DNA from 3 places in the Massilia sp. 01N410 genome. Region 2 is predicted to be linked to each of the others. Evidence: predicted binding sites of a transcription regulator. Region 2 holds the regulator's gene; each other region holds the start of a gene.
The links. Region 2 encodes FNR, which switches genes on or off when oxygen is low (the NO sensors DNR and NnrR bind a similar motif). Its sites were predicted from a motif close to TTGATNNNNATCAA; they were not measured.
Positions count from the first base shown of each region.

Region 1 (5,934 bases), on a different contig from region 2:
CCGCCCCAGTACAGGTGGACCGGGCGCTCCGATTTCAGGTGGATCATGTGCTCGACCAGGGCCTTGACCGGCGCGAAGCCGGTGCCCGAAGCCAGCAGCACGATCGGCTTGGCGGATTCCTCGCGCAGGAAGAAGGTGCCGAGCGGGCCTTCGAAGCGCAGGATGTCGCGCTCCTTCATGGTCGAGAACACGTGGTCGGTGAACAGGCCGCCCGGCAGGTGCCGGACGTGCAGTTCCAGCGGACCGCTGAAGGAGGGCGCATTGGCGATGCTGTAGGCGCGGCGCTTGCCGTCCTTCAGCATGAATTCGACGTACTGGCCGGCGCGGTAGGCGAGGGCTTCGTTGGCCGGCAGTTGCAGGCTGAGGATGGCCACGTCCGGCGCGGCGCGGCGGATCGCGGTCACGCGGGTCGGCATCTTGCGCACCGGGTAGTCGGTGCTGCCGCCGACTTCGCGCGCCTCGATCGTCACGTCGCCTTCGGGGACGGCGCAGCACATCAGCGCATAGCCCTGCAGCTTTTCCTGTTCGGACAGGGCGCGCTGCTGGTGCGGCTTGTGGTGGATGGTCCCTTCGACGACCTTGCCCTTGCAGGAGCCGCAGGCGCCGTTCTTGCAGCCATACGGCAGTCCGATGCCGGAGCGGATCGCCGCCGCGAGCACGGTTTCGTCCTGCTCGCATTCGTAGTGGTGGCCGCTGGGCTGAACGGTAATCTGGAACGTCATACAATCCTCGGAATGAATACTTTAAACAATATCAGGTTCAACAAGCCGCGCCTCCTGATCGTGGGCTGCGGCGATGTCGGCATGCGGCTGCTGCCGCTGGTCAGGGAGCGCTTTCGCGTGTTCGCCGTCACCAGCCAGCCGGCGCGCCGCGCCGAGCTGCGGGCCGCGGGGGCGGTTCCCATCGTGGCCGATCTCGACCGGCCGGAAACGCTGCGCCGCCTGGCGCGGCTCGCGCCATGGGTCGTGCACCTGGCGCCGCCGCCGCGGCAGGGCGCTCTGGACTTGCGCACACGAAATTTGACCGCCATTCTACCCGAGGGGACCCATGTCGTTTATATCAGCACCTCCGGCGTTTATGGCGACCGTGGCGGCGCCCTGATCGACGAGACCGCGCCGCGCGCCGCCCGCAACGCCCGCGCCCGGCGCCGCGTCGACGCCGAACAGGTGCTGCGCGCCTGGGCCGTCGGCACGGGCGGACAGGTGTCCATCCTGCGCGCCCCCGGCATCTATGCGGCGGAGCGCCTGCCGCTCGAGCGGCTGCGCCAGGGCACGCCCGCGCTGGCGGCGGCGGACGACGTCTACACCAACCACATCCACGCCGACGATCTCGCCCGCCTGGCCCTGCTGGCCCTGTTCCGCGCCCGGCCCGGCCGCGCCTACAACGCCAGCGACGATAGCCACATGAAGATGGGAGAGTACTTCGACCTGGTGGCCGACGCCTTCGGACTGCCGCGCCCGCCGCGCCTGCCGCGCGCAGAGCTGGAAAAGGCGGTCTCGCCGATGCTGCTGTCCTTCATGTCGGAGTCGCGCCGGCTCGACAACCGCCGCATCAGGCGCGAATTGCGGGCCCGGCTGCATCACCCGCGGGTCGAGGAGGCGGTGCTGGAAATGGCGAAATAAGGTGCTCTTAAGCAAAAGATAACTGGTCCGTGTATCATTCGGGGTAGCTGCCTCGCAGCCATATAAATACTACCTATACCCCAAAACTATCGGATTTTTCACGACCCTATAAGGGTTGTGAAGAATATCCCACGGATTGTTATTTTAGAAAGAAGACCATGCCCATCAGAAGGATACCGGAGGGTTCCATCTACGACCCGAACCGGGTTCTCGACGCCATCATCGGCAAACTCAGGCTCAAGAACGACGCTGCGCTGTCGCGCGTGCTCGAAGTCGCACCGCCGGTGATCAGCAAGATCCGCCACAATACGCTGCCGATCGGCGCGACCATCCTGCTGCGCATGCACGAGGTATCCGATTACAGCATTCGCGAACTGCGCGCGCTGATGGTGCGGGCCGGCAGCGAGTCCGACGCCGGGACCGCCGCGGCCTGAAACGCCGGAAGCCGGGCCGGCTCAAGAACCGGTCCCGGCGCAGATCCGGCGCGGAAGGCCGGATCAGGGTGATGTCATTGGTGGCAGGCTTCGGCTTGCAGCCTGTCGCGCGAAGGGCCTGCGCAGAAGGCGACGGCGCTGGAGATGTCCGTGACGCGTGCTTTCAGTTTGTCGCGCGACGGTCCTGCACAGAAGGCGATCGCGCCGGAGACGTTCGTACCGATTGCTTTCAGCCTGTCGCGCGAGGGGCCTGCGCAGAAGGCGATCGCGCCGGAGACGTTCGTATCGATTGCTTTCAACCTGTCGCGCGAGGGGCCCGCGCAGAAGGCGATCGCGCCGGAGACGTTCGTATCGCCTGCTTTCAGCCTGTCGCGCGAGGGGCCTGCGCAGAAGGCGATCGCGCCGGAGACGTTCGTATCGATTGCTTTCAGCTTGTCGCGCGACGGTCCTGCGCAGAAGGCGGTCGCTTCGGCGGCTTCCACGGACGATCCCGGGTAGGCCTCGCCGAAGGTGGCTTCGTACAGGTCGCGCATGCGGTCGCCGCTGTCGAGGCGGAACTGTTCATCTTCTTCGCTGCCGTCCATGCCGACGTAGGGATAGTGGTGCAGGAAGTAGCCGAACACGCGCTCGCAGTCGGTGGCGTACTTCATGGTATCGAGGATGTGGTAGTGCCAGAACGTATCGACATCGGCCAGGGGCGACGTATCTTCTTCAGGATACAGCTTCATCAGGCACAGGAAGCGCCGGTATTCCTTTTCTACAGCGTTGACTTTCTCCAGGCTCCAGCCTTCTCCCGATTCGACGTGCATCAGCTTCATCTTGATCGGTTCCAGGTCGAGCTCGGTCACTGCTTTGAACAGGTCGTTGGCGTTCATGATCATCCTTAAATTTATTGACAGCATGTTTTGAACAGCTTCCCTTTTGTATTGTAATTCTATCCACTGCAACTGCTGAACTATTTACCAATTGTGCATGATGATTTTTAGCAACGTTTTCAGACTTCTTGATATGCGTTGCATGTGATTAATGTAATTTAGGAAATAAGCTCAGGCTTTGATATTTGTTAAAGTTTTTTGTTTTTAATTTGACATTTATCAAAGGAAAGTGGTGTACTAAAGCGGGAACCGCTGTGCGCCGATCAGCGCAAGGCCGTGCGCGATGGCGAATAGCGAGCCAAGGCCTCTGGCGCAGAAGAAAGGGAAGAGGGCGATGAGCCGGCCTGCATCGGCGCCGGTTGCTTCAGATGACGGCCGAACCGGCGCCGTGCTCCTGATGTTCCTGCAGAAGATGTTCGGGTGCGTTCACGACCGGTGCCGAGACTGTCACCGTCGTGCCGCCGCCGGGCTTGCTGAACACGGAACAGGTGCCGCCGAGGATGATGACGCGTTCCTCGATCCCGACCAGGCCGAAGGACCCGGACTTGTGATGTCCGCCCGGCGGCAGGCCGCAACCGTTATCCCGCACCATGAGCGACAGCCAGCCGTCGTTCAGGCTCAGCTCGACCCAGACCCTGGTCGCGTTCGCATGGCGCACGACATTGGTCAGCGATTCCTGCAGGATGCGGAAAAATGCGGTTGCGCAGTGGTCGGGCAGGGCGATCTCTCCCTGCTCGTTGCGCAGTTCGCAGGGGATGCCGGTGCGCCGCTCGAACTGGTTGACCTGCCACTCGACGGCTGCCGACAGGCCGAGGTCGAGTACGGTTGGGCGCAGGTCGTTGATGATCTGGCGCACGCTCTTGATGATGGTATCGATCTGCTGCAGCGTCTCGCGCGCGCGTCCATACAGGTGGCGATGGCTTGCCTTGGTGCGGGCGGCCAGCATCTCGCCTTCGATGCGCAGCGCCAGCAGGTTCTGGCCGAGGTCGTCGTGGATCTCGCGCGCGATGCGTTTGCGTTCCAGCTCCTTGATCTGGTAGGCATGATCGGCAAGGCGGCGCAGCTTGTGGTGCGACAGCTGCAGCTTGTTCTGGCTCTCGCGCAGTTCGCTGGTCATCTCCTTCGCCAGTTCGAGAGCGGCGCGGCGCGACGACGTCAACGTCTGCACCAGTGCGAACAGCAGCATCGAACCGAGAAAGCCGAAGGCCATCATCAGGTTCGGATAATGGACGTCGAAGTCGGTGTACAGGGCGGACTTGGGCACGCTGAAGACGGTCGTCCATGGACGGCCGTTGAAATCCAGCGGCAAGGTCACCGTGAACCCATGGTTACTGGTGTCGAGCGGAGGACTGGGGAGGGTGAGGGTGCCGTAGCTGTCGTACAGCGTCATCTTGCGCCCCGGATCGTCGCCGACTTCGTCGTCCACATGGGGGCCGGTCTCGTACAGGGTCATTCTCAGGTTCGGCACCGAGATTTCGTCCATCACTCCTTTCAGCAGCTTGGTGACGCTGAAGGCAATCCCGATCGAGCCAAGGTAGGAGGCACGGCGATGGTCGACGGTGTCCCGCGGTGCGCCCATCCGGTAGACCGGCATGCGCATGCCGAGGTAGACATCGTTCGGACGGGACAGCACCGGGATCGGCGTACCGGAGGCCTGCACCGTACCTTCGTCCCGCTCCCGCGACAACATGTCGCCGAAATAGGGATTGCTCATCAGGTCATACCCGTACATGCCGGAAAGCTGCCCTTGCGGCTCGATATAGGCAACCGGAAGATAGGCTGGCCTGGGGGCGGGCGGTACGATGTCCAGTTGGGCGGCGCGAGCCCCGAGAGCGCTCTTTTCGGCGCGCATACGGCGCACGAAGTCCTGGCGCTCGCTCGCGCGGACATACACGGCGAAATTGATGAAGTCGAGGGCAGGATAATCCCTTGCCAGGTTCAGGCCGTTCACGTAATCGTGGAACAGGCGCTGCGTCACGGTGTCGGCGCTCTGCAGGGTGCTGGCGCTGGCGCGCAGCAGGTCGGTATAGGACTTGATCCGGACTGCGATCACGCTCTGGGCATATTTGCAGTGGTTGAAAAAGCGCTGCTGGGCATCGCTCTCGATGGAACGCGCCGTGAATATATAGGCCAGGCCGCCGATCAGGGACGACAGCAGCAGGCCGGTCCAGAACGAGAACCGGGTGACCGAAAATGCGTCTCTCAGTACCCTCGACATCGGCTATCCCTGAATAGTAACCAACAGCAACTTACGGTCTTTGGAGGGAGGACGTACCTAGCTGTTCGACTAGTTGTGGCCGGGGCGAAAAAAAAGCCCGGCATGAACCGGGCTTCGGCGGAGGCGGCGCGGGCGGCCGCCGGCGCAGGCGCTTACTTGCCCCAGCTATCCTTCAGCGTGGTCACGCGGTTGAACACCGGCTTGCCCGGCTGGGAATCGACGCGGTCGGCCACGAAGTAGCCGTGGCGCTCGAACTGGAAGCGCTGTTCGGCTTCGGCCGACTTCAGGCCCGGCTCCAGGTAGGCGGTGACGGTTTCCAGTGCGTTCGGGTTCAGCAGGTCCTTGAAGTCGCGGCCGCCGGCGTCCGGATTCGGATCGCTGAACAGGCGGTCGTACAGGCGCACCTCGGCCTCGAGCGCATGGGCGGCGCTGACCCAGGTGATGTTGCCCTTGACCTTGTAGTTGTCGGCGCCCGGGGTGCCCGATTTCGAATCCTCGAAATAGTTCACGTGCACCGCGGTCACGTTGCCGTCCGCGTCCTTGTCGAAACCGGTGCACTCGGCCACGAAGCCGTACTTCAGGCGCACGCGCGAACCCGGCTTGTCGGCGGTCGGCGGGGTGAAGCGGTGGTAGCCCTTGCTCGGCACTTCCATGAAGTCTTCCTGCTCGATCCACAGTTCCCTGGTGAACGGGAAGCTGCGGTGGCCCATGTCCGGATGGTGGGGGTGGACCGGGGCGCTGCACTCGACCGTTTCGCCTTCCGGGAAATTGTCGACGATCAGCTT
Region 1 covers NZ_JBFTRV010000002.1:24,214-30,147, reverse strand. Annotated here, with positions in the region: gene AC1DOP_RS02785 (CDP-6-deoxy-delta-3,4-glucoseen reductase) at 1-722, opposite strand, end outside; gene AC1DOP_RS02780 (NAD-dependent epimerase/dehydratase family protein) at 735-1,622, shown strand; gene AC1DOP_RS02775 (hypothetical protein) at 1,781-2,056, shown strand; gene AC1DOP_RS02770 (glycine-rich domain-containing protein) at 2,131-2,931, opposite strand; gene AC1DOP_RS02765 (sensor histidine kinase) at 3,296-5,149, opposite strand; gene AC1DOP_RS02760 (glutamine--tRNA ligase/YqeY domain fusion protein) at 5,302-5,934, opposite strand, start outside.
Region 1: a site for FNR is predicted at 3,141-3,154, ahead of AC1DOP_RS02770 (glycine-rich domain-containing protein). Genes of this name have one in related genera too.

Region 2 (5,934 bases):
CCATGTTCACGTCATATTGTCTTGGTTGGCGGAGGCATCGGCCTCCGGCACCGACAGCGGCCGCGCCGGCGTGCGTCCCCTGCCCGGCCCGCCTTGCGGGATGCGCGTGGTATCGAAGGCTTGCGGCCCCTTGCGCACCAGCCTCAGCACATAGGCGATGCCGACCCCGAACACAAAAAAGTAGGAAACCACGAACAGCGCCAGGCTCAGCGCCACCGGCCCGGCGTCGATCTTCGAGGCGCCGTCGGCGGTGCGTAGAACGCCATAGACGATCCAGGGCTGGCGCCCGACCTCGGTGGTGATCCAGCCGGCCAGCACCGCTACCAGACCCGCCGGCCCCATCCACATGGCCATGCGCAGGAAGCCGCGGCTGTCGAACAGGCGCTTCCTGAAGCGTAGCCACACGCCCCAGGCGCCCAGCGCGATCATCAGCAGGCCCAGGCCCACCATCACGCGAAAACTCCAGAACAGGATCAGGGAATTCGGCCGCTGGTCGCGCGGAAATTCCTTCAAACCCTTGATCTGGCCGCCCCAGGTATGGGTCAGGATCCAGCTGCCCACGCGCGGGATGCCGATGGCGAACTTGGTTTCCTCGTCCTCCATGCTGGGTATGCCGAACAGCAAAAGTGGCAGGGGCTTGTCGCCCTCGTTTTCCCAATGCCCCTCGAGGGCGGCGATCTTGGCCGGCTGGTGCTTGAGAGTGTTCAGGCCGTGCATGTCGCCGACCACGGCCTGGATCGGCGCCACGATCAGCACCATCCACATCGCCATCGACAGCATGGTGCGCACCGCCTCGCTCCCCCGTCCCTTGAGCAGATGCCAGGCCGCCGAGCTGCCGACGAACAGCGCGGTCGACAGGAAGGCCGCGATCGACATGTGCACCAGCCGGTAGGGGAAGGAGGGATTGAAGACGATCTTGAACCAGTCGACCGGCACCATGCGGCCGTTGACGATGTCGTAGCCCTGCGGCGTCTGCATCCAGCTGTTCGAGCCGAGGATCCAGGTGGCGGAAATCAAGGTGCCGAGCGCGACCATGCAGGTGGCGAGGAAGTGCAGCCCGGGCCCGACCCGGGTCCAGCCGAACAGCATCACGCCGAGGAAGCCGGCCTCCAGGAAGAAGGCGGTGAGCACCTCGTAGGCCAGCAGCGGCCCGGTGATGGCGCCGGCGTATTCGGAAAAATAGCTCCAGTTGGTACCGAACTGGTAAGCCATCACGATGCCGGAGACCACGCCCATGCCGAAGTTGACGGCGAAGATCTTCAGCCAGAAGTGATAGAGATCGACGAAGACCTGGCGCCTGGTCTTCAGCCAGCACAGCTCGAGCACGGCCAGGTAGCTGGCCAGGCCGATGGTGATGGCCGGAAACAGGATGTGGAACGACATCGTGAACGCGAACTGCAGGCGCGCCAGGTCCAATGCCGCCAATCCGAACATGAGTCCCCTCCGCTATTGTCGTGTACGGAATCTAGCACGTGCTGAGCCGCGCACGATTGGCGCAGTAGCGATGCCTGGCCGCGTTCAAAATGCCACGGAGTATGATCAGGCGTCGAGGAAGCCCCGGCTTTGCGAACGCAAGCTCGGCATGGGGCCGTATAATCCGGGGTATTGACATCCATTCGCATCCTTTATCCGATGATCCAGGCCATCTCTTTCCAGAGCGACGACAAGCCGCTGAACGTTCCCGCGCTCAAGGCCAGCTGCTCGGCCTGCAGCATGCACCAGCTGTGCCTGCCGATGGGCCTGGAAGACGCGGACATCGACCGCCTCGACAAGATCATCGGCCGCCGCCGCCGTCTCGAGCGCGACGAAGCCCTGTACAAGATGGGCGAGCCCTTCCGCAACCTCTACGCGGTGCGCTTCGGCCACTTCAAGACCTACCAGGTGAATGCGGCCGGCGAGGCGCAGATCACCGGTTTCCAGATGGCCGGCGAACTGCTGGGCATGGATGCGATCAGCGCCGACCGCCACCACTGCGACGCCGTCGCGCTGGAAGACAGCGAAGTCTGCGAGATTCCCTTCACCAACCTGGAAGACCTGTTTGGCCAGGTGCCTGCCCTGCTGCGCCACTTCCACCGCATCATGAGCCAGGAAATCACGCGCGAGCAGAACGTCATGCTCCTGCTCGGCAATATGCGCGCCGAGCAGCGCTTCGCCGTCTTCCTGGTGAACCTGTCGGCCCGCTACGCCGCGCGCGGCTATGCGGCCAACAGCTTCCAGCTGCGCATGTCGCGCGAGGACATCGGCAACTACCTGGGGCTGACCATCGAGAGCATCAGCCGCCTGCTGTCGCGCTTCAAGAAGCTTGGCCTGCTGCAGGTCGACAAGCGCGAAGTGACCCTGCTCGAACCGGCGCGGCTGAAGGCGATGGCGGCCGGGACCGAGCAGTGCAGTCCGATGGCGTGATCAACTAGCCTGTTGGATTGCTTCCGGCTTTTGATCGGCCGGTGCGGCTTCCGGCGCGACGACGTTGCCGTCGACGACTTGCACGACCATTTGTTCGCCTTGCGGGGCCGGGGCCAGGCAGTTGTATTTCAGGCACTCCCCTCGACAATAAGATCCAGTGGGTACATGCTGGTCGTCCGGCGTAGGCCAAGCACAAAACGGAGGTCGACATGACGACAAGTAACTTAGTTGAAGAACTCTCGGGCGCTCCATCCCGCCATGGGCTTCTTCAGGACATTGGCAGCTTGCGCGAAGGCCGAACCCGGCTCGATCTGGATGGGTTTCGATTCGATCCGATACGCAAGCTTCCACTCTATGTCTTCAATCTCGTCGACGACGACGGAGCTCTTGTCGGCCAGTATCACTTTGCACCGGGCGCGCCGGAAGCGGTGGGAGAGATCGGCAACGCCGGGGGATACGTGGATGAAGCGTACCGGAACAGAGATCACAGCAAAGACGCCATCAAGGCCTTGGGCGAGCTGGCGTCGCGACACGGAATGGACTCGTTCATCATCACCTGCCCGAAGGACAACGAGGCCGCGCGTAAAGCCCTGGACCAGGTCGGCGTAGAAATGGCGAATCGTGGCGACAAACTCTGTTTTTACGAAATTCCGGCATCGAAATCGAACTGAAGCAACCACGACGAGGAGACAGAGATGATCAAGGTGAGCGTGATGTATCCCAACGGCCCGGACGCCCGTTTCGACGACGACTACTACCGGGAGCGGCACATGCCCATGGTGAAGGAACTGATGGGCGATGCTTTAATGTACTACACGATCGACAGGGGAATGGCCGGCGGTGCGCCGGCGTCGAACGCGCCCTACATCGCCATGGGTCACCTGTTCTGCGACTCGGTCGATGCCTTCCAGGCCGGCTTCGGCCCGCATACGAAGGAAATCATGGGCGACATTCCGAATTACACCAACCAGACGCCGGTCGTCCAGATCAGTCAGGTGGTGGTCGGCCAAGCCTGAGCCGGGCGGCCGCCTCATCCTTCCCAGCGCGAGCCGGGAAGGATGCCGCACATGTTCCCGCGCTGGAATCCGGGACCCTTGAAGGCGAGGAAATCGTCATTGAAGCTAGCGAAGGTGGTGTCCGGGCGCCGCTTCAGCACCCGGTGGCCGAAATCCTGTCCGCGCGGGTGGGCGGCGACCACGGCGGCGCGCTGTTCCGCCGTGAACTGGTCGAAGTTGCGGCCCGCCATGTCCATGGCGGCGCCGGCCTGCGAAGGCAGGACTACCTGAGCAACGTGGATGCGGACCGTGTGGCCGCCGCCTGGCGGAACTGGTGCGGCGCCTTGGGTGATATTCGATCGCTCACCACGACGGTTGGCAAACCGGTGCCGAAATGACCCACCCGAGGGGAAACCATATTCGTGCAGATCGGCGCCAGGATCTACCAGCGTCGTCGATGCAGTACACGTAATCCCGGGCGGTGCCGAGCCAGGCTGCATAAGCCGGATTCGCTTCACTGCCGGGCGCGCCACCTCAAGCGCGAATGGATATACTCAGCATATCCGCCCACTATTGGGAATCGCGTGATGAACCGACGCCGCGACTACAAGACCGCCCTATTGATCGACGCAGCGATCTACTCGAGCTCTGCTGAAGTACGCGCGCACGCCGCCGGCGAACTTTCAGAGCGGCCCCTCCCGCCTGATTTCGAGATGCGCATCTTTTTGGAGCCGAATAGGCGTCGCCACAACCCACCTTCGCAGCAGCCGGAATTTCCGGAGTAATCGCGTCCAGGTGGACTGTCCGGGACCGCATGCAAATACGATTGCCATGATGCGACTGCCCACGTCCGCTCATGGGACCCGAAGGGACATCGGCATATCGCCGATCGCAGCCGCTTCAGGTATTCTCACGCACGTAACTATTGATTTCCTTGCCGTTCAGTTCAGTTTTCATTTCGTACGTCATTCCCAGGCGCTCGGCGACACGACGCGATGATTCATTGCCAGAAGCGATCAGTGCCCGAACCTTCGGCTCACCCCGGACCTCGAACGCATACTTCAGGACTGCCGCCGCCGCTTCGTTCGCAATTCCCTTTCCCCAGAATGCCCGATAGGTATTCCATCCCATCTCCATCACGGTTGATTCGTGGCGGAAGAAAGCGCCCACGCTGCCAACCAGCTGACCTGTCTGCCGGTCCTCTATCGACCACCAGCCAGCCCGGTTCAGGAGCCAGAATCCAGCATGTGAGTTGAAGATGCGCCAGGCGGTCTGACGGTCTGCCGAGCCTAAATGCGCTGAGCTTTCAGCATTCGACAAATGATCCGCAAATAATTCGAAGTCTTCAACACGATATTCCCGAAGCGTAAGCCGATCGGTGTGAAGGCGAGGCACGGAAATCGTAAGGGCGTCATTCATGAGAAGTGCATCCTTAAATGTTTACATGGTGTTCAGCCACCGCGTACGGCATCCTTGCTCAGCGACAGGCACGAGGTTTTGTTCGGCATTCCTAAGCAAACTGAAACTCCCCGGCATACCCATGAAAGAACTTCCACGTCGGGTCTTCATGCACCTTGCCGGCGAACTCTTCGTCGGGAAAACGATCCTTGACTCCCTGAACAAAAGCTTTCGCATCGAATGAAGGCGCAAGATAGATATAGTAAGTCCGCTTGCCTGCAAAGGTTTCGATAACGGCAATCAGCCCTCGCGTTTCATCGTCGAAGGGCGTCGTCACGCAGCTGCCCAGCGTTATGAGCGAGTCGTTGTAATCCCCTTCCGGAAGACCGTTTTCCCTCACATGCTTCAGCTTGTGCGTCAGTACCAGCAATCGCGGAAACGTCGGCCGAAGTCGCGCGAACTCCGCGACCTTGACGTCCGGCCGGCGCATATAGAGCGGAAAGCCCTCGTACATGGTATTGCCGTTGAGCCAGCTTCGCTTCGATGTCGTCATGGCTTGTTTGCCTTCATCTTTCCGATAACAGCGTGGAGTCGAACCACACATCCTCGTATCCGTCTTCAGGCAGCCTTCTGCTGCGCCACCCAGCGCTGCACGATCTCCCCCAGCACATCCAGCGGTACCGAACCATTCTTCAGCACCACGTCATGGAAGGCCGGCAGCGAGAACTTGTCGCCCAGCTCGCGCCTGGCCTGGTCGCGCAGTTCGAGGATGCGCAGCATGCCGATCATGTAGGCGCAGGCCTGGCCCGGGCGGGCGATGTAGCGCTCCACTTCCTGGGCGCCGATGCCATAGTCGATCGCCTGCTGGCGGGTCCAGCCCTTGGTGTGCAGGCCGGTATCGACCACCAGGCGGCGGGCGCGGAACAGTTCGGAGCCGAGGGCGCCGAGCAGGCCCGGGACGTCCCCCTCGTACCAGCCCTGCTCCACCGCCAGGCGCTCGGCGTACAGGCCCCAGCCTTCGCTGTGGGCGCTGCCGCCGCCGAAGATGCGCTGGGCGCGGAATTTCGGCAGGCCGGTCTGTTCCTGCTGGATCGCCAGCTGGAAGTGGTGGCCCGGCACCGCTTCGTGGTAGGACAGG
Region 2 covers NZ_JBFTRV010000001.1:215,951-221,884, reverse strand. Annotated here, with positions in the region: gene AC1DOP_RS01005 (cytochrome ubiquinol oxidase subunit I) at 7-1,434, opposite strand; gene fnr (fumarate/nitrate reduction transcriptional regulator Fnr) at 1,633-2,403, shown strand; gene AC1DOP_RS00995 (GNAT family N-acetyltransferase) at 2,613-3,074, shown strand; gene AC1DOP_RS00990 (EthD family reductase) at 3,099-3,419, shown strand; gene AC1DOP_RS00985 (hypothetical protein) at 3,434-3,655, opposite strand; gene AC1DOP_RS00980 (hypothetical protein) at 3,986-4,183, shown strand; gene AC1DOP_RS00975 (GNAT family N-acetyltransferase) at 4,299-4,817, opposite strand; gene AC1DOP_RS00970 (DUF695 domain-containing protein) at 4,909-5,349, opposite strand; gene AC1DOP_RS00965 (DUF885 domain-containing protein) at 5,415-5,934, opposite strand, start outside.

Region 3 (5,934 bases), on a different contig from region 2:
AAAGCCGAGGGCAAGACTTCGAAGGCGCCGCTGTCCGAAGCCTTCCTCACCTGGGGTAACGCCAAGATCGCCCTGCTGGCCCTGGTGGGCGTGGTGATGGGCCAGGCCGTGGTCTGGTACACCGGCCAGTTCTATGCGCTGTTCTTCCTGACCCAGACCCTGAAGATCGAACCCGCCGCCGCCAACATCATGATCGCGGTCGCACTGGCGCTGGCCACGCCTTTCTTCGTGATCTTCGGCTCGCTGTCCGACCGCATCGGCCGCAAGCCCATCATCATGGCCGGCTGCCTGATCGCGGCCCTGACCTACTTCCCGATCTTCAAGGGCCTGACCAGCTACGGCAACCCGGCCCTGGCCACCGCCCTGCAGAACTCGCCGGTGGTGGTGGTGGCCGACCCGGCCGACTGCCACTTCCAGTTCAAGGCGACCGGCAAGGAAATCTACTCCTCGTCCTGCGACATCGCGACCGCCCAGCTGACCGCCGCCTCGGTCAGCTACACCCGCCAGGATGCGCCCGCCGGCACCGTCGCCAGCGTCCACATCGGCGACAAGGTCTACCCGTCCTTCGCCGCCGCCAAGACGCCGGACGGCCTCGACCTCGACAAGGCCAGCAAGGCCCGCGAAGCCGCACTGAAATCCGACCTGGGCGCCTCCCTGAAGGCCGCCGGCTACCCGTCCAAGGCCGATCCGGCCACGATCAACAAGCCGATGGTAGTGGGGCTGCTGTTCGTGCTGGTGCTGTACGTGACCATGGTCTACGGCCCGGTGGCGGCGATGCTGGTCGAGATGTTCCCGACCCGGATCCGCTACACCTCGATGTCCCTGCCCTACCACATCGGTAACGGCTGGTTCGGCGGCCTGCTGCCGACCTTCGCCTTCGCGATGGTGGCGGCGAAAGGCGACATCTACTATGGCCTGTGGTATCCGATCGTCATCGCGGCGATCACCTTCGTGATCGGCATGCTGTTCGTGCGCGAGACGAAGAACAACAATATCTACGCGGCCGATTAACACCGCGTTGTGGTGGGCACCCTCGTGCCCACCTTTCTTGTGCGCGCCAACGAGGGCGCGAGACGATGTCTACTAGCGGCATCTCCACCATTCTTCCACTGGAACCCGAGCACGTATCCCAATCTCGGCCGTCCCACACCTTTGATTCACATCAAACTTCACAAGCCCCGCATACCTACGCTTGCACAGGCGGGTACCTTGCCTCGCCACTGGCGTTTCTCTCGCCTGACTTCCTATTCCAACTAGTTGCGTACCCGTTGTCCTGACTCACTCGATCATCGATCTATCCTGTTCTGAAGGGGGAAATGGAAATGCCGCAACAACTCAATCCAAGGATTTCAAAAAGAACTCCATTGCCTAGGCGAATTCCCGACACTCTCAACCAAGTGGTCATGCACGATGGGGGAGTCAATGCGTGGATGGATGACCCTGAAAATGGAACCCCGATCCAGCGTCCGGCACCGTCGCTGGACAATGGCAAACTGTCTTACCAAATCCAGGACGACGCGGTTCCTCTCGGGTTCTACTCCGTAGGTACCCCCAGTTTCCGCTATTGGAACGCCGCGGAATCCTTGCGGCGCGGAGCCGATTTCTGGCAGGCGCGGATCCCTGAGCTGACGTGGTTTGAAGACATCGGTCCAGAGATGCAAATCTTCCTTGACGAAGGGGAAGACTTCAATGCGTTCTACGATCGGACCGGGCTGAAATTCTTCCACGGCAATATCCCCGGAGGTGGCACGGTGTTTTCTGGCGAAAGCCCCGACATCCTCTGTCACGAGATGGGCCACGCCATCCTGGATGCGATCAGGCCGGATTTGTGGAATATCGCCGCCATGGAGGTGGGCGCCTTCCATGAATCGTTCGGGGACATGAGCTCGATCCTGTCGGCATTGCAGTTGCCCCTGATGCGTACTGCCGTCATGTCGGAAACCGGCGGCTACCTCAACCGGAGTTCGCGGCTGTCACGGCTGGCGGAACAACTCGGCCACGCCATACGCGAAATCTCCCCTAACGCTGTAGACCCGGACTGCCTGCGCAATGCGTCGAACCGCTTCATGTACGTGCCTCCGCTATCCCTCCCGTCGTCCGGCCCGGCATCGGCCCTTTCGGCGGAGCCGCACTCCTTCTCGCGCGTCTTCACGGGCGCCTTCCTGGATGCCTTGGCCGGCATGCTGCTGGCGGCTGCCCGTGATCCGGCGGCTCCGACGGAAGACGAGCTACTGAAAGTCAGTGAGCAGATGGGCGACATCCTGGTCGCCGGTGTGCGCAGCGCCGCTGCCGCTTCCGATTTCTACAGCCAAGTGGCCGGCGGCATGGTGCAGGCAGGGGGCCAGATCGATCCCGCATTCTCACGTCCGCTGAAGGCGGCGTTCGTCAAGCGCGGCATCCTGTCCGTGACCTCGGCGGCTTCTGTCCGGACTCTGGTCGAGGCGGCAAAGACCCTGTCGCGCCGGGCGGCGGGAGCAGCGGCGCCGGTTTCCCATGCCCCTACGCATCTCGCCCTCGACGGTAAGCAATACGGACTCGGCGACCAGGCGCTGCTCGTGGAAGCGCCTTCGCAACCGCGCCAATTCGCAGCCCACGCATCCCTCACCGACGTCGTCCCGGTCCAGGTGCCTAGTTCCGAAGTTGCGGCGCGCGGCTTCGTGGAGCAACTATTCAAGCAAGGGCGAGTCGATCTCAGCGGGGCGGTCGGCGACGCCGACCGTATCGATCCCTTGTCGGGATTGAAGACCCACAGGCTGGTGAAAGCCAACGGCGCCTTGCAGCTCAAGCGCGTGTTGTGCGATTGCGGCCTGAAACACGACTGACGGAGGCGCTGACGGAAATGAACGAGCGAGAGCGAAACCCGGGTAACAGCATCGTCCCCGACACCGTGGAGTCGCAGGCCTATGTCCGCGGCATCGTGGAGCGTGGCGAGGCTGCGCTGCCGGACAAGGATGGCAAGCTGCCGCGTGGCGTGACGCACGAGATTATCGGGCGCCACGACGCCAGCGGCTTGCCGATTCTGGTGCGCAGAAAGATGTACTAGCAAGTAGCCCGCGCCGGTGCATGGCCGGCTGGTGCGGGGCGCGGGGCGCGGCGACGCGGCTATTGGAGCGCCGGCGCCCTGCTCCACGCCCTCATCCGCATTGCGGCCCAGGCCGTCAGCATCGCCCCCGCCACCAGTACCAGCCGCGTATCGAACAGCGTCAGCACCGCACCGGCCGCCGCCATCAGGATGTTCGCCAGGCAGAAGGTCGTCGACAGCAGGCCCATCACGGCGCCCTGGCCGTGGCCGCCGAAACGGTCCGCCGCCCACACCTGGATCACCGCGTTGTAGCAGGCATGCGGCAGGCCGAACAGCATGATGCCGGCCAGGCCGATCCACAGCTGGCCGGTGCCCAGCGAGGCGATCGCCAGTGCCACCGCCACCGCCAGGAAGGCGGCGCGGCGCAGGGGATCGTCACGATTTTGCCGTCCGGCAAAAACAGCCGTGAAACTCATCAGCGCGCACATGCCGACGTTCACCAGCGAGATTGCACGGGTATCGTAGCGGCCGACCTCGACCAGCCACAGCGGATAGAACTCGTAGAAGGCGGTCACGCCGCAGGTGTAGGCCAGCTGGACCACGAACAGCATGCGCAGGCCGTCGTGGCGCAGCAGGTTGAAGGCATGCTTTTCACGCGCCACCGCCCACCAGCCGGGACCGTGGGCGCTCGGTTCGCGCTTGAGGCTGATCGCCACCAGCGCCGTCCCCAGCAGCAGCGCGCCGGCGGCGATATAGAAAGGCACGGTGATGCCGAAGGCTATCGTCAGCCCGGCCAGCAAGGGGCCGAACAGCCAGCCCAGGGTGAACGAGCCGTTCAGCCAGGACAGCGCATGGTTGCGCACCGGGCCCTCCAGCCGGTCGGCCAGCATGGCGCGGACGATGGCGCCTTGCCCTTCCAGCAGGCCGGTGCCGAAGCGCGCCAGCAGGAACAGCGGATAGGAACCCATCGCCAGCGCCCAGGCGGTCAGCACATGGCCGACGGCCGCGCCGGCCGCGGTCCACAGCAGCAGCGGACGGCGGCCGAAACGGTCGGACAGCGAGCCCAGCACGGCGGTGCCGATCAGCAGCCCGATCGGATTGACCATCAGGGCGATGGCGAACAGCAGCTTGGGCGGCAGGTTGAGGAAGCTGGTCAGACCGTTGGCGGCGCCCGCAGTTTCCACACCCGCGAAGAGCGGCGGCAGGATCGGGTAAGGCAGCGAAGCGCCGGTCGTCGACAGCAGGCCGAGCAGGCAGGCGGTCGCGATCAGGAGGGCATTTTTCACATCGGGCTCGAGTACGGTAAGGATATCGAGCCTAACATGAGCGAGGCCATGGGCGCATCAGGGGCATCTTTGTTACCGTCGTACCGCGCGCATGCGGGGCCACGAATCAGCTATTGAATCCCCGCCCCTCGGCCGCCAGCCGCTGCAGCAAGGAAGCCGGCTTCCAGGCCTCCCCATGATAAGCCCGCCCATATTTCTCGATCGCGGCAAGCACATTGGCCAGGCCCACGGTATCGGCATGGAACATCGGGCCGCCACGGTAGAGCGGGAAGCCGTAGCCGGTCAGGTAGACCATGTCGATGTCGGAGGCGCGCAGGGCAATACCCTCTTCCAGGATCTTCGCGCCCTCGTTGACCAGGGCGTAGACCAGGCGCTCGACGATTTCCTGGTCGGCGATCTCGCGGCGCTGGATGCCCAGGTCCTTCGAGTGCTGGACGATCATTTCGTCGACCCATTGCGAAGGATGCGGCGTGCGGTCGCCGGCCTGGTAGTCGTACCAGCCGCCGCCCGTCTTCTGGCCGAAGCGGCCCGCTTCGCACAGCAGGTCGGCGGTCTTCGAGTAGGCCACCTCCGGCATCTCGAGCGCGCGGCGCTTGCGGATGGCCCAGCCGATGTCGTTGCCGGCCAGGTCGCCCATGCGGAAAGGGCCCATGGCGAAGCCGAAGCCTTCGATCGCGCGGTCGACCTGTTGCGGCAGCGCGCCCTCGTCGAGCAGGAAGCCGGCCTGGCGGATGTACTGCTCGACCATGCGGTTGCCGATGAAACCGTCGCAGACGCCGCTCACCACGCCGATCTTCTTCAGCTTCTTCGACAGCGCCAGGGCGGTGGCCAGCACATCCTTGCCGGTCTGCGCGCCGCGCACGATCTCGAGCAGCTTCATCACGTTGGCCGGGCTGAAGAAGTGCAGGCCGATCACGTCCTGCGGGCGGGAAGTGAAGGAAGCGATCTTGTTCAGGTCCAGGGTCGAGGTGTTCGACGCCAGGATGGCGCCCGGGCGCATCACCTGGTCGAGCCGGCGGAACACGCTCTCCTTGACGCCCATGTCTTCGAACACCGCTTCGATCACGATGTCGGCCTGGGCGATGTCGGCGTAGTCGAGGCTGCCCTTCACCAGGACCATCCTCTGCTCGAATTTTTCCGGTGCCAGCTTGCCCTTTTTGACCGTGTTCTCGTAATTCTTGCGGATCGTGGCCAGGCCCTTGTCCAGCGCCTCCTGCTTCGTCTCGAGGATGGTGACGGGGATGCCGGCGTTCGCGAAGTTCATCGCGATGCCGCCGCCCATGGTGCCGGCGCCGATCACGGCGGCCGAGCCGATCTCGCGCACCGGCGTATCGGACGGCACGTCCGGGACCTTGCCGGCAGCGCGCTCGGCAAAGAAGGCGTGGCGCAGGGCCTTCGATTCGACGGTCTGGGTCAGGTGGATGAAGCGCGAGCGCTCGAACTTGCAGCCCTCTTCGAAGGGCATATTCACCGAGGCGGCGATGGTCTCGACACATTCCAGCGGCGCCGGGAAGGCCCCGGCAGCGGCCTTCACCCTGGCGCGGGCGGCATCGAGGAAGCCCTGGGCGTCGGCATGTTCGACCTTGCGCTCGCGGACCTTCGGCAGCGGAGGTGCGCCTGGGCGAC
Region 3 covers NZ_JBFTRV010000007.1:284,151-290,084, forward strand. Annotated here, with positions in the region: gene AC1DOP_RS12595 (MFS transporter) at 1-1,011, shown strand, start outside; gene AC1DOP_RS12600 (gluzincin family metallopeptidase) at 1,431-2,822, shown strand; gene AC1DOP_RS12605 (hypothetical protein) at 2,840-3,043, shown strand; gene AC1DOP_RS12610 (MFS transporter) at 3,103-4,308, opposite strand; gene AC1DOP_RS12615 (3-hydroxyacyl-CoA dehydrogenase NAD-binding domain-containing protein) at 4,415-5,934, opposite strand, start outside.
Region 3: a site for FNR is predicted at 1,153-1,166, ahead of AC1DOP_RS12600 (gluzincin family metallopeptidase). Genes of this name have one in related genera too.